DNA from 3 places in the Shewanella sp. S1-49-MNA-CIBAN-0167 genome. Region 3 is predicted to be linked to each of the others. Evidence: predicted binding sites of a transcription regulator. Region 3 holds the regulator's gene; each other region holds the start of a gene.
What was found. The regulator NrdR, encoded in region 3, represses ribonucleotide reductase genes. The targets are predictions, from matches to a motif close to AAACACNANATNTNGTGTTT.
Positions count from the first base shown of each region.

Region 1: the regulator NrdR is predicted to act here: its motif matches at 1,804-1,823, upstream of nrdA (class 1a ribonucleoside-diphosphate reductase subunit alpha).
Region 2: the regulator NrdR is predicted to act here: its motif matches at 1,476-1,495, upstream of nrdD (anaerobic ribonucleoside-triphosphate reductase).

Region 1 is NZ_JBEOPO010000002.1:148,600-152,991, reverse strand. It holds gene nrdA (class 1a ribonucleoside-diphosphate reductase subunit alpha) at 1-1,599, opposite strand, end outside; gene AAEZ00_RS01725 (HAD family hydrolase) at 2,178-2,840, opposite strand; gene ubiG (bifunctional 2-polyprenyl-6-hydroxyphenol methylase/3-demethylubiquinol 3-O-methyltransferase UbiG) at 2,966-3,688, opposite strand; gene gyrA (DNA gyrase subunit A) at 4,077-4,392, shown strand, end outside.
Region 2 is NZ_JBEOPO010000008.1:62,450-66,841, reverse strand. It holds gene nrdD (anaerobic ribonucleoside-triphosphate reductase) at 1-1,430, opposite strand, end outside; gene rssA (patatin-like phospholipase RssA) at 1,957-2,895, opposite strand; gene AAEZ00_RS05395 (DEAD/DEAH box helicase) at 3,081-4,392, shown strand, end outside.
Region 3 is NZ_JBEOPO010000059.1:4,535-8,926, reverse strand. It holds gene ribBA (bifunctional 3,4-dihydroxy-2-butanone-4-phosphate synthase/GTP cyclohydrolase II) at 42-1,145, opposite strand; gene AAEZ00_RS19505 (riboflavin synthase) at 1,271-1,930, opposite strand; gene ribD (bifunctional diaminohydroxyphosphoribosylaminopyrimidine deaminase/5-amino-6-(5-phosphoribosylamino)uracil reductase RibD) at 1,994-3,139, opposite strand; gene nrdR (transcriptional regulator NrdR) at 3,202-3,651, opposite strand; gene glyA (serine hydroxymethyltransferase) at 3,761-4,392, opposite strand, start outside.

The DNA.
Region 1 (4,392 bases), on a different contig from region 3:
GTCGGAATACTTTTTACCGTTTTTAGCTAAGTAGTTAGCAAAGTTAATCACACCAATACCAAGCGTACGGCGATTCATCGAGCTCGTTTGAGCCGCTTTTATTGGGTAATCTTGGTAATCAAGTAAGTTATCTAACGCACGTACCGCTAAATCAGCTAACGGCTCAAGTTCAGATAAGTCGGTAATCGCGCCTAAGTTAAGCGCTGACAAGGTACATAAGGCGATTTCACCGTCTGGATCGTCAATGTTAGTTAACGGCTTAGTCGGTAAGGCAATTTCTAAACACAAATTAGATTGCTTAATCGGCGCCACTTTAGAGTCAAATGGGCTGTGGGTATTACAGTGATCGACGTTTTGAATATAGATACGACCTGTAGAGGCTCGTTCCTGCATCATCAATGAAAACAGCTCAACGGCTTTAATCTGTTTTTTACGGATACTGCTGTCTTGTTCGTACTGCAAGTATAAACGTTCAAATTCTACTTGGTCTTCAAAGAAGGCATCATAAAGACCCGGCACATCTGATGGGCTGAACAAGCTAATGTTTTCGCCTTTGATTAAGCGTTGGTACATTAATTTGTTTAACTGTACGCCGTAGTCAAGATGACGTACACGGTTGTCGTCAACACCCCGGTTGTTTTTCAGCACTAATAGCGATTCAACTTCGAGATGCCATAACGGATAGAACAGCGTTGCTGCACCACCGCGTACGCCGCCTTGAGAACAAGACTTCACCGCTGTTTGGAAATACTTATAAAATGGTAAACAACCCGTGTGGAATGCTTCACCGCCGCGTATAGGGCTGCCTAATGCACGAATACGACCGGCATTAATACCAATACCAGCACGTTGGCTGACATATTTAACGATTGACGATGCCGTAGCATTGATTGAATCCAAGCTGTCATCACACTCAATCAATACACATGAGCTGAACTGACGAGTAGGCGTTCGTACACCGGCCATGATTGGCGTTGGCAGAGAAATCTTAAACAAAGACGTCGCGTCATAGAAATCTTTAATGTACTTCAAGCGGATTTCTTTTGGGTAACGCGCAAACAAACATGCGGCCACTAAAATATATAAAAACTGCGCGCTTTCATACATCTCATGGGTCACACGGTTTTGAACCAGGTATTTACCTTCAAGTTGCTTTACCGCGGCATAAGAGAAGTTCATGTCACGCCAGTGATCAATATAGCTATCAAGAATGTCTAATTCTTCACGGCTATAGTCAGCCATGATATGCATATCATATTTACCCATTTCGACTAACTTGGTGACATGGTCATATAATTTAGGCGGCTCAAATTGACCAAAAGCCTTTTTACGTAAATGGAATACGGCTAAACGCGCGGCCAAAAATTGGTAATCTGGGGACTCCGGAGAGATCAAATCAGCTGCGGCTTTTATAATCGTTTCATGAATGGCTTCTGTTGGAATGCCGTCGAAAAACTGCAGGTGAGATCGAAGTTCTACTTCAGATACTGAGACGTTTTTTAATCCATTGGCTGCCCAAGTGATCACGCGATGAATTTTATCTAAATCGATCGATTCACGTTCGCCGCTGCGCTTGGTGACTGTCATATTGCTATTCATTGAAGAGAGGCCTTGGTTCTATATCTAATCGTGTGATCTGTTGTTGGATACCATGTAACTTGATTCGATCTGAATCAGTTACAAAACAATTCCATGTTAAACAATCAAGCTGAACGTACTCACAACATGGTAGTAAAATACCAGTACATTCACTTATCGACTACGTCCTTGTAATGCAGGTGCGTAGTGTTTTGATTGCCAGTCACACACAAGATATGGTGTTATTTAAAATCTTAGATACAAGATAGTGAGGTTTGGGGATTTTTGCAAGCCACAATTTAATTAACTTCTTGTGGATAACTTGAGGATAAACGGTAGGGTTAGTGACAACTAACCCTAGAGCCCAAATTTATAAAGTGTTTTTGATAAATGATATTTTTTAAACCATCAAATAAGAAAGATTTGATCGCTAAAATAAACAGCGATCAAAAAATATTGCTGGTTTATAGGTTGATCTTTGGTTGATTTTGATCGTGTGACCAGAGATGATCAGCATACTAATCATTTATTCAAAAATATTGATTATTTACCCCAAAATGGTGCCAATTAACCGGTGACTCAAATACAACAAAATCGCCTTATTCAGTGAAAAATTGTTTCAGTGATGCACCGTGTTCAAATTGTCTGCCAGCAGGCCATGTGTCAGGTTTGTCAGTAGCGGACAAATATCCCCACAAGGCAACGCCACCCAACATACTCGCATTGTGGGCCGCAACTAAATCTCGTTCGGCATCTCCGAGGTATAAAATACTTTGAGGGGCAATGGCGATTTGTTGTGCGGCTAAAAACATCGGTGCGGTATGAGGTTTTGAATAACGGGTACTATCACCACTGATCATGGTTTTAAGTTTATCGGTTAAGCCCAGCTTTGCAACTAATGGCCGGGCAAATCGAGCCGGCTTATTGGTGACCACACCGTAAGGAATGGCTTGTGAATCTAACAGCGATAAGAGTTCGGGTAAGTCGTCGAACAAGCGGCTGTGATCGCCATTTATCTGGGCATAATAGCGAAGTAGTGCTTGCTGAATAGCAATTTGTACTCGTTCCTCGGCGTGCGGAATAGCCGTTTTAACTAAATATAAACTGCCGTGTGACGCCGCATGGCGCATCGTTTCAAGCGTTTGGACATTAAAACCGGCTTCGTCCAAACTGAGATTTAATGCTTGGACTAAATCAGGGGCTGTGTCGGCTAAAGTACCGTCTAAATCAAATAGTACCCCTTTTATATCTTGCTTATGCAAAGGCTAGCTCCTAACAAGAGTCAATAATAATAGAATCATGTATGCACCTTTATAGCGTTATTGGCAGGAAGTAACGCTACTCTGGTTCACATACATTAAAACGTTGAAAAGAGTCACCAGGATGATTAATCAATTTTTTGGGTGGCTATCATATAATTAACATCAACACTGTTAGTGTACTTAAACACTCCTGACAACGGGTTGTACGTAATCCCTAATGCATCCTTGCACAATAAGTCGGTATTATCGACTAATGCCATTAGTTCAGATGGACGAATAAACTTACTGTGGTCGTGGGTGCCAACCGGGAGCATTTTCAATAAATATTCAGCACCGATAATGGTCTGCAGGTATGACATCATATTGCGGTTAATGGTGGAGATAAACACAAAGCCATTGGGTTTAACCATGTCACAACATGCTTGGATAACCGATTGTGGATCGGGTACATGTTCGAGCATTTCCATGCAAGTCACCACATCGTAATACTCGCGGTGGCTATCGCTGTGTGCTTCGGCAGTTGTTTTAAGATAATTAACTGACACGCCAGACTCTAATGCGTGCAGTTTTGCCACTTCAAGCGGCTCAGTACCCATATCAATACCATCAACGTGGGCACCTAGGCGCGCCATGCTTTCGGATAAAATGCCGCCACCACAACCGACATCTAAGACTTTCTTATCGAAAATGCCGTCAGCGGTTTGGTCAATGTAGTTTAAACGCAGTGGATTAAGTAAGTGTAATGGCTTGAACTCACCATTGAGATCCCACCATGTTTGCGCCATGGCTTCAAATTTTGCGATCTCTAGCGGATCTACATTGGGTGTCGATTGTTCAGCATGTGACATAACTTAACCTAAGTGTTTAATGAAAGTATGGTCGCTATTATAGCGATAACCTTGGTGAATAGTAGTCAACAATGGCTTTCTCCGGTCACGCTTGCTCATAAAACATCCATTTAAGTGCGGTGGATTATCATTTTGTGCGCTTAAGTGCTTAAAGCATCAGCAAGTGGCGTTTTATTCTTGCTAAAATTTAGCCATATATTAGCCAACGAATAAACTAAATTATCTGAAAATGTTAGCTTTTTTGTAATTATTAATAGTGATAGAGCATTTGGCAGGTCTTAGTTCTGGCGACATTAAATATCTGTGTTAGAATGCCAAATCACGTTTTTAAGCTAGATAATAATATCTAAGTTTTATTGTCAGCTCACTTTAGGGGAACGCGCAGTTTATGACTGATCTGGCATCATCTATTTCGCCAATTAACATCGAAGACGAACTTAAGAATTCTTACCTTGATTACGCAATGAGCGTAATTGTAGGTCGTGCATTACCTGACGTCCGTGACGGTTTAAAACCCGTTCACCGTCGGGTATTGTTCGCAATGAGCGAATTAAAAAACGATTGGAACAAACCATATAAAAAATCCGCTCGTGTCGTTGGTGACGTAATTGGTAAGTATCACCCCCATGGTGATACCGCTGTATACGATACAATTGTACGTATGGCGCAACCGTTCTCGCTACGCTACACATTAGTAGACGGAC
Region 2 (4,392 bases), on a different contig from region 3:
ATCTCGCTAACATCATCATCGGCATTTAAGCGCACGCCACACGCCCCTTCCATATAAAGAATTGGTGCCACTCGCGCTTTAACCCCGGTTAACCGAGCAATGCGAGTATCTAACGCTTTGCGTGCAATCAGTAGTCGCTGGTCGAGTAATTGATAAAAACGCTGTTCATCTTGACCTGCTTCCAACGCAATACGCGGTAAGTTAAGGCTAACAACACCTAAATTATTGCGTCCTTCATGTACCAATTGGCCATCTTCTTCATAAGTGCCCAAAAATGAACGACAACCCATCGGAGTTTTAAATGAACCAGTGACTTTCACCACTTGATCATAATTTAAAATATCAGGGTACATGCGCATAGTTGAACAGGTTAATGCCATCTTTTTAATGTCGTAATTGACGTCAGCCGCTTTATGATTCACGCCATCTTTAATCGCAAACACCAATTTAGGGAATACTGCCGTTTTACGGTTTCTGCCTAAGCCAGCCATGCGCACAGTTAACATAGATTGCTGAATTAAACGAGATTCCCACGATATCCCCAATCCAAAACCAAAGGTAACAAAGGGCGTTTGCCCGTTGGCGGTATGTAAGGTGTTGACTTCATATTCAAGCGATTGAAACGCGTCATGACACTCTTTTTCGGTTTGAGTCATCGCATAATCTTCCACGTCGGCCACTTGCCATTTTTTAGCGACGCTAAGGTGCTTTTGATAACTAATTTGTACAAACTCAGCTAACACTTCATCAATACGGTTAATCGTTGTGCCACCATAAATATGGCTCGCCACCTGTGCAATAATTTGCGCCGTCACAGCCGTTGCGGTCGAAATCGATTTAGGCGGTTCTATTTCAGCATTGCCCATTTTAAAGCCATGAGTCAGCATGCCGGCTAAATCGATTAACATGCAGTTAAACATCGGGAAAAATGGTGCGTAGTCTAAGTCGTGATAGTGGATTTCGCCCTTTTCATGTGCGTCGACAACATCTTTAGGTAATAAGTGAGTTTTGGCGTAATGCTTGGCAACAATCCCGGCAAGTAAGTCACGTTGAGTGGGGATCACTTTGGCATCTTTATTGGCGTTTTCGTTTAAAATGGCACTGTCTGATTGCTCAACCAAGCCGCGAATAGCACAATTTAATTTACTTTGAGTTTCACGATGGGTATCGCGATCATGGCGATATTCAATGTAATGACGTGCCACCGATTTATACGGCCCAGACATTAATAAGTTTTCGACTGCATGTTGTAGTTCGTGAATATCAACTTCGGTTTTCGCAGCCATTTGCTGTTCAACCGTTTGCGCTAACTGCTGCGCATATTGATGATCTGCTTGACCTGCAGACTCCATTGCTGCAACTACAGCCTCTTTGATCCGACATCCATCAAAGGCGGTTCGACATCCATCTCTTTTCACGACTACAAGCATACGACCATCCTTACAAGCACTATATATAGAACTTTAATTTACAAAAAACACAATATAGAGTGTATTAGACACATTAACGCTGAGCATTACTTTGATCCAGATCATAATTCTCAGCACTACTTAATATTGAAAAATATCTTGCTTTCAGCAATGGATATTGTAGGAATGTTCACTGATCCGTCGGATAAAAATACAAGGGGAGAGATGGTAAATTATTTCACAATATGGAGTGTTTTCGTAAATCAATATTGCCATATTCAAACACCGCTAGCGCGGTACTCAACAAGCTAACATAACGCTTAAGCGCGCTACGCTGTCATCGAACACCATTCTAGTTGTCATATCAACAAACTAAGTGACTTGCCAATGACTCTTTATAAAAGAGGCATTGAACATAATGATGACAACAACCCACATTGGACAATACCGTTATTGCATAACCACTCTTGCATAAACATTAATCGAGCGGTCTCGAACTCGTGCATCCGTAATGAACACATGACTCATATTCGACACCGCATAAGCGTTAATTTAAGGTCGCTTCAATTAAATGTTGAATATCTTTTACTGCCTGCTCACCCGCTTTAATGGCTTCTTTTGCACGATGAAATTCCATTGTGCCAATGTCATTAACATAAGGCACAATACAAATATCTGGTGGCTCGCCCATTAAACGCGAGCGTTTATGGCGTTGTTCTAAAATATCCATTGATTGTGACATAACGGCCAACATACCTGGATGGGATTTTGAACTGCCTATAGCAAGCTTGTCAGTTAAGACACTCATGTAGTCTTTGCCTTTGCCCCATAAATCCATAAAACCTGATTCAAGCTCTGCCTTTTCATCAATCGTCTCTGACTTACTCGCTTTTCGGCTTTTTACTTGCTCTGGGGCCTTATGAAGTTGATCACGGCGATGACCGTTTAAATCCACTGCAATAACCACATCAACCCCCATCGAACGGGCTAATGACACAGGTACCGGATTGACCACGGCGCCGTCAACAACCCAGCGATGACCTTGCTGTACTGGGGGTAAAAAGCCGGGCATAGAACATGAGGCGCGAACCGCATGGCGTAAGTCACCTTCTTTAAACCAAATCTCTTGTCCAGAATATAAATCGGTAGCCACTGCAGCAAAAGGACGGTTTAACTGTTCAATATTGATATCGCCAATGCGATTGGCTAAGACATCAAATACTTTCTCGCCGCTAATTAAGCCGCCTTTACGCCAGCCTAAGTCCATTAATCCGAGTACGTCCCAACTCGAAAAACCACTCACCCAGGTTTCAAGTTCACCCAAATGATTATTCGCATAGGCCGCGCCCACTAATGCACCCACTGAACAACCCGCAACTTTGTCAGGGTAAATACCTAACTTGGCTAAACCATTCAATACCCCAATATGTGCCCAACCTTTAGCGGCTCCACTGCCTAGGGCTAATCCCACGGTGAGCTTTGTCATCTTTTTTCCTTCCATGCTCAGCATATTAATCTTTACGAAAAGGTTCGGCAGAATCGACCAATAGCGATGCCGAACGAGGGCAATAATATAAAGCTAAAAAATAGCATAACTAAAGCGACTCTTGTTGGCTATAGCAAGGTGAAACAGCTATAATCACCGGCTTACATTTTTTAGGGGATTTACCTTTGCAATTTACCGATTTTTCGTTGGACAAGCGCCTGCTTGACAGTTTAAAGCACCTTGGCATTTCTACGCCTACCGATGTTCAAGCGCAAGCACTTCCCATTGCCTTATCAGGTAAAGATTTAATGGCATCGTCTAAAACGGGCTCAGGTAAAACCTTAGCGTTTTTACTGCCAGCAATGCAACGGGTAATCTCTTCAAGAGCATTGTCGAAAAAAGATCCTCGGGTACTCATCTTATTACCGACACGTGAATTAGCCCAGCAAGTTTATGGCCAATTACGCTTATTAGTCGCCAATACTCAATATAAGGCCATTAGCGTACTCGGTGGTGAGAACTTTAATGACCAAGCCAAAGCCTTGTCAAGAGATCCTCACTTTATTGTCGCCACGCCTGGACGTATTGCGGACCACTTACAACAGCGTCACTTGTATTTAAATGGCCTAGAATTGTTGGTTCTTGACGAGGCTGACCGTATGCTCGATTTAGGTTTTGCTCCGCAGTTAAAAGCAATTAATGATGCAGCCGATCATAAACGTCGCCAAACTTTGATGTTTTCAGCTACGTTAGATCATGACAGCATTAATGACATTGCCGCAACGCTACTCAAAACACCGAGTCATGTATCGATTGGTGAGTCTTACACCGAACATAAAGACATTGAGCAGCGTATTATTTTGGTGGATCATTTAGACCATAAGCAAGCCTTGCTGCAGCACATTTTAACTCAAGAGCAACACAAGCAAGTGATTGTATTTACGGCAACACGTTCAGATACAGACCGTATAGCCACTTTATTAGCATCACAAGGTTTTACCACCTCTGCGCTCAGTGGTGATTTAAAGCAATCGGCTCGTAACCAGATTATGGATCAATTTGCTCGAGGCCAATCCCAGATATTAGTGACCACAGATGTAGCATCACGCGGCCTTGATTTAATCAACGTATCGTTAGTGATTAACTTTGATATGCCAAAGTTTGCTGAAGAATACGTCCATCGTATTGGTCGTACTGGCCGAGCGGGCGCTAAAGGCGATGCGGTCTCATTTGTGGGTCCTAAAGATTGGGACAGCTTTAAAAAAGTACAACTGTTTTTACGTAAAAACTTTGAGCCCACTGTGATTGAAGGCTTAAAGGCTAAGTTTACCGGCCTAAAAGATAAGCCTCAAGCAGGTAAAGCAGCGGTTAGTACCAAAGGTGTTGAAGTCAGTAAAAGAGCCAGCGCCACTAAAAAACCTAAAGCGGCACCCAAGAGTGATAAACGCTTTATTACTGGCGTCGATGTCGGTGATGCGCCAGTACGCCGTAAAGTAA
Region 3 (4,392 bases):
TATGCAATTAATGAAATTATTAAATTTACCATAAGCCAAAATTATTCAGCTATATAATCCGTTACTTCTAAACCAAAACCTGACAAGGAATGGTAACGCTTTGGCGAACTTAATAAGCGCATTGTACTGACACCTAGACTCGACAAAATTTGCGAGCCGACGCCAACACGACGTGATGTTCCTTGCCACATTGCTCCTGCTGGTGATTGGCCATTATCTTCGGCCTCAAACGCTTTCACTTTTGCCAGTATCTGACTTGAATGCTCAACGTTACCCAGTAACACCAATACGCCACCTTCCAAAGCAATGCGTTGCATGGCTTTTTCTAATGGCCAGCTACGCGTTTGATCTCGCTCAGAATGCAGTAAATCGTTAAAGGTGTTTTGCAAATGCACACGCACTAAACAATTAGGCTTCACTTCATCTTTAACCAATGCGTAGTGTAATTGATTATCAATAGTGTCTCTAAATGTCACCATAGTAAAATCACCAAAACGAGTCGGTAGTTTACATTGAGCTTCGCGTACAACCGTGGTTTCGTTGGTGTTACGGTATTCAATTAGGTCTGCAATGGTACCGATTTTAATCCCATGCTTTTGACTGAATATTTCTAAATCAGGACAGCGCGCCATGGTGCCGTCTTCATTTAAAATTTCAACAATCACAGCTGAAGGTTCACAGCCAGCTAAGCGCGCTAAATCGCAACCGGCTTCAGTATGGCCAGCACGCGTTAATACCCCGCCTTCTTGTGCCATTAACGGAAAAATATGCCCAGGTTGTACTAAATCAGAGGCTTTGGCATCTTTGGCAACAGCGACTTGAACGGTCACGGCTCGGTCATGAGCTGAGATCCCGGTTGTGACCCCGGTCGCCGCTTCAATTGATACGGTAAAGTTAGTCGAGAACTGCGCATTGTTGTTGGTGACCATTAAAGGCAAGTTAAGCTGCTGACAACGCTCTTTGGTCATGGTTTGGCAAATTAATCCGCGGCCATAGGTTGCCATGAAATTGATTGCAGCAGGCGTCACTTTATCAGCGGCCATGATCAAATCACCTTCATTCTCTCTGTCTTCATCATCCATCAAGATAACCATCTTACCTTGACGAATATCTTCAATGATTTCTTCTATGTTATGTAGCGCCATTGTCAGACCTTTCTCTATTAAGTTTTTTGATTTTAAATAATTAAATCAATTTGTATTTGTTATTTGTTATTTTGAATAATGTCTTGTACATAATCATTGGGTATAAATATTTATGCTTGGAGCGATTAGCGCAAAAATCCAGACTTAGCTAATAATTCCATCGTCACACCCGATGACGGCTGTGCATGGCTAGCATCAGGTTGCATTAAACGCTCTAAATAGCGGGCAATTAAATCCACTTCGATGTTCACGCTGTCACCAACTTTGAGATCCACCAGCGTGGTTTCACCCGCAGTATGAGGCACGATGGTTAATCTAAAACGAGTTCCATCAACTTCATTGACGGTCAAACTAACGCCATCAATGGTGACCGATCCTTTGTGAGCAATGTAGCGACTTAATTGAACCGGTACCGATAACCAAAACTCAAGTGCCTTGCCTCGGTAAGCACATTGCTCAATTTTTGCAATGCCATCAACGTGGCCGCTGACCATGTGTCCACCCAACCTCGTGGTCGCCGTAACGGCTTTTTCAAGATTAACCTTTTGGCCAACTTGATAACGACTAAAACCAGTTAATTCAACTGTTTCAGCCGATATATCCGCAACGTAGCTATCGCCTAAACGCTCAACAACGGTCAAGCACACGCCATTTGTGGCAATGCTATCACCTAGGTTTACATCGGTTAAATCCAACTTGCCGCTGGCAACGGTTAAGCGGATATCGTTACCTTTGCGATCAATTTTACGTAATGTACCAAGGGCTTCGATTATCCCAGTAAACATAATGACTCACTTTTTGCTTTTAAACTTTGCAGTTGTTCAGGTTTTTCTTAAACAACTGCCACATTAATAGGGTTGATTATATCTGAGGATATAACGCTTATCTTGTCCAACGTTGCGCTCATCAATTAATTGCAATGCCGGCGTTTGCTCCATGGCACTGTAATCGGGTAACTGCAACATATTACGTCCATGGCTGCCTAACAGTTTAGGCGCTTGATAAAGCACAATGTCATCGGCGAGGCCTTGAGCGACAAACGCCCCAGCTAAGGTCGCACCCGCTTCGACTAAAACAGAATTAGTATGCTGGCCTAAATACGTTAGCAAAGCTAACAATGGGATCCTGCCCGACGAGTCACATTCTAATTGTAAAAAAGAAACGTGTTGTGGAAAAGCAGCTTTAGCACTTTGGGAATATTGACAGCCAGAAACCAGTAAAATAGGACTTTGAATTGAAAATAACCTTTGTGTTGCCGTCAGTCTCGCTCTGCTGTCTAGCACAACCCTTAAAGGTTGGAAAATTTCATCTTTTGTATGGCGAGTGGTTAACTCACCTAACGCCTCATAGCGCACATTAAGGCTAGGGTCATCGATAAGGATTGTTTCAACGCCTGTGATTAATGCACAGTGGCTGGCACGGTATTTTTGCACATCGGCTCGTGCAGCACTGCCGGTAATCCACTTTGACACCCCATTAGACAGGGCTGTTTTACCGTCTAAACTGGCGGCTATTTTAACCGTGACCCAAGGAAGCCTAGTTTTCATGCGCTTCATAAAGCCTAGATTGAGATCATAAGCTTGTTGGCTGAGTAGTCCTACATCGACCTTAATTCCAGCCTCACGTAACATGGTGATACCGCGGCCTGACACTTCTGGGTTCGCATCGGTCACAGCAACAACGACTCGCGCAACCTTGGCGTTAATTAACCCTGAAGCGCAAGGCGGCGTACGACCATAATGACTGCAAGGTTCTAAGGTTACATAGGCGGTGGCGCCTTGAGCGCTATGACCATTATCAAGCACCATTTTCAGCGCATTGACTTCAGCGTGGCCTTCGCCAGCGCGTTGATGGAAACCCTCACCGATAATCTTATTCTGATAGACAATGACACAACCAACACAGGGATTGGGCCTAGTGGTATAACGGCCTTTCTCGGCAAGCGCTATAGCACGGCTCATCATTTTGGTGTCAAAAGTAGGCCCGTTGGACATGATAGATAATCTCTTATTGCTTAGATGCCATGATAACCGTTAAAAACAGTCAATACACAGCATTACTTTTGCAACTTAGCAATGGCCTCACCAAATTGTGACACATCTTCAAACGCACGATAAACAGAGGCGAAACGAATGTAAGCCACCTTATCAAGGTTCATCAACTGTTCCATCATAAGATTACCAATCATTTCCGAATCCACTTCGCGCTCACCAGTCGCGCGCAGCATTGATTTAATTTTTGTCAACGCTTGATCAATGTCATCAATAGAAACCGGACGTTTTTCAACGGCACGCAACATGCCGCCGCGCAGTTTCTCTTCATCAAATGGTTGTCGGGTGCCATCGCGTTTTATCACTCTAGGCATGACTAATTCAGCGCCTTCAAAGGTGGTAAAACGTTCATGACATTCGGTACATTCCCGGCGACGACGGACTTGGTGACCATCAGCCACTAATCGAGAATCTATCACTTTGGTATCGGTCGCGCTACAAAAAGGGCAATGCATTAGGACTCCTGCAGAAAAAATGGCCGCTAGCAATTAGCGGCCATTAAAGTTTATCCTATTTGGTGAACAAGGTTAACCTAAACCTGTATCAACAGACATCCAAATACGATTAACCGTATACAGGGAATCGAGCACACAAGGTCAATACTTGACCTTTTACGCGCTCAATAACCGCTGTATTAGATGCATCATCAAGGATGTCACAAATCCAACCGGTCAATTCTTTCGCTTCAGCTTCTTTAAAGCCGCGACGAGTGATGGCTGGTGTACCAATACGAACACCAGAGGTCACAAACGGTGAACGAGGGTCGTTAGGCACTGAATTTTTGTTAACGGTAATGTTGGCACTGCCTAAGGCGGCGTCGGCTTCTTTACCGGTTAAATCGCGGCCAATTAAGTCAACCAACATTAAATGGTTTTCAGTACCGCCAGAAACGATTTTGTAACCGCGGGCTAAAAACACTTCAACCATGGCTTTGGCATTTTTAACCACTTGCTGTTGGTACAGTTTAAATTCTGGCTCTAGTGCTTCTTTAAATGCGACCGCTTTACCTGCGATAACATGCATTAAAGGACCACCCTGACCACCAGGGAATACTGCTGAGTTTAGTTTTTTATATAAAACTTCATCATCGGCTGCAGAAATAATAATCCCGCCGCGTGGGCCGGCTAATGTTTTATGGGTTGTTGACGTTATCACATGTGCATAAGGCACTGGCGTTGGGTAAACACCTGCGGCAA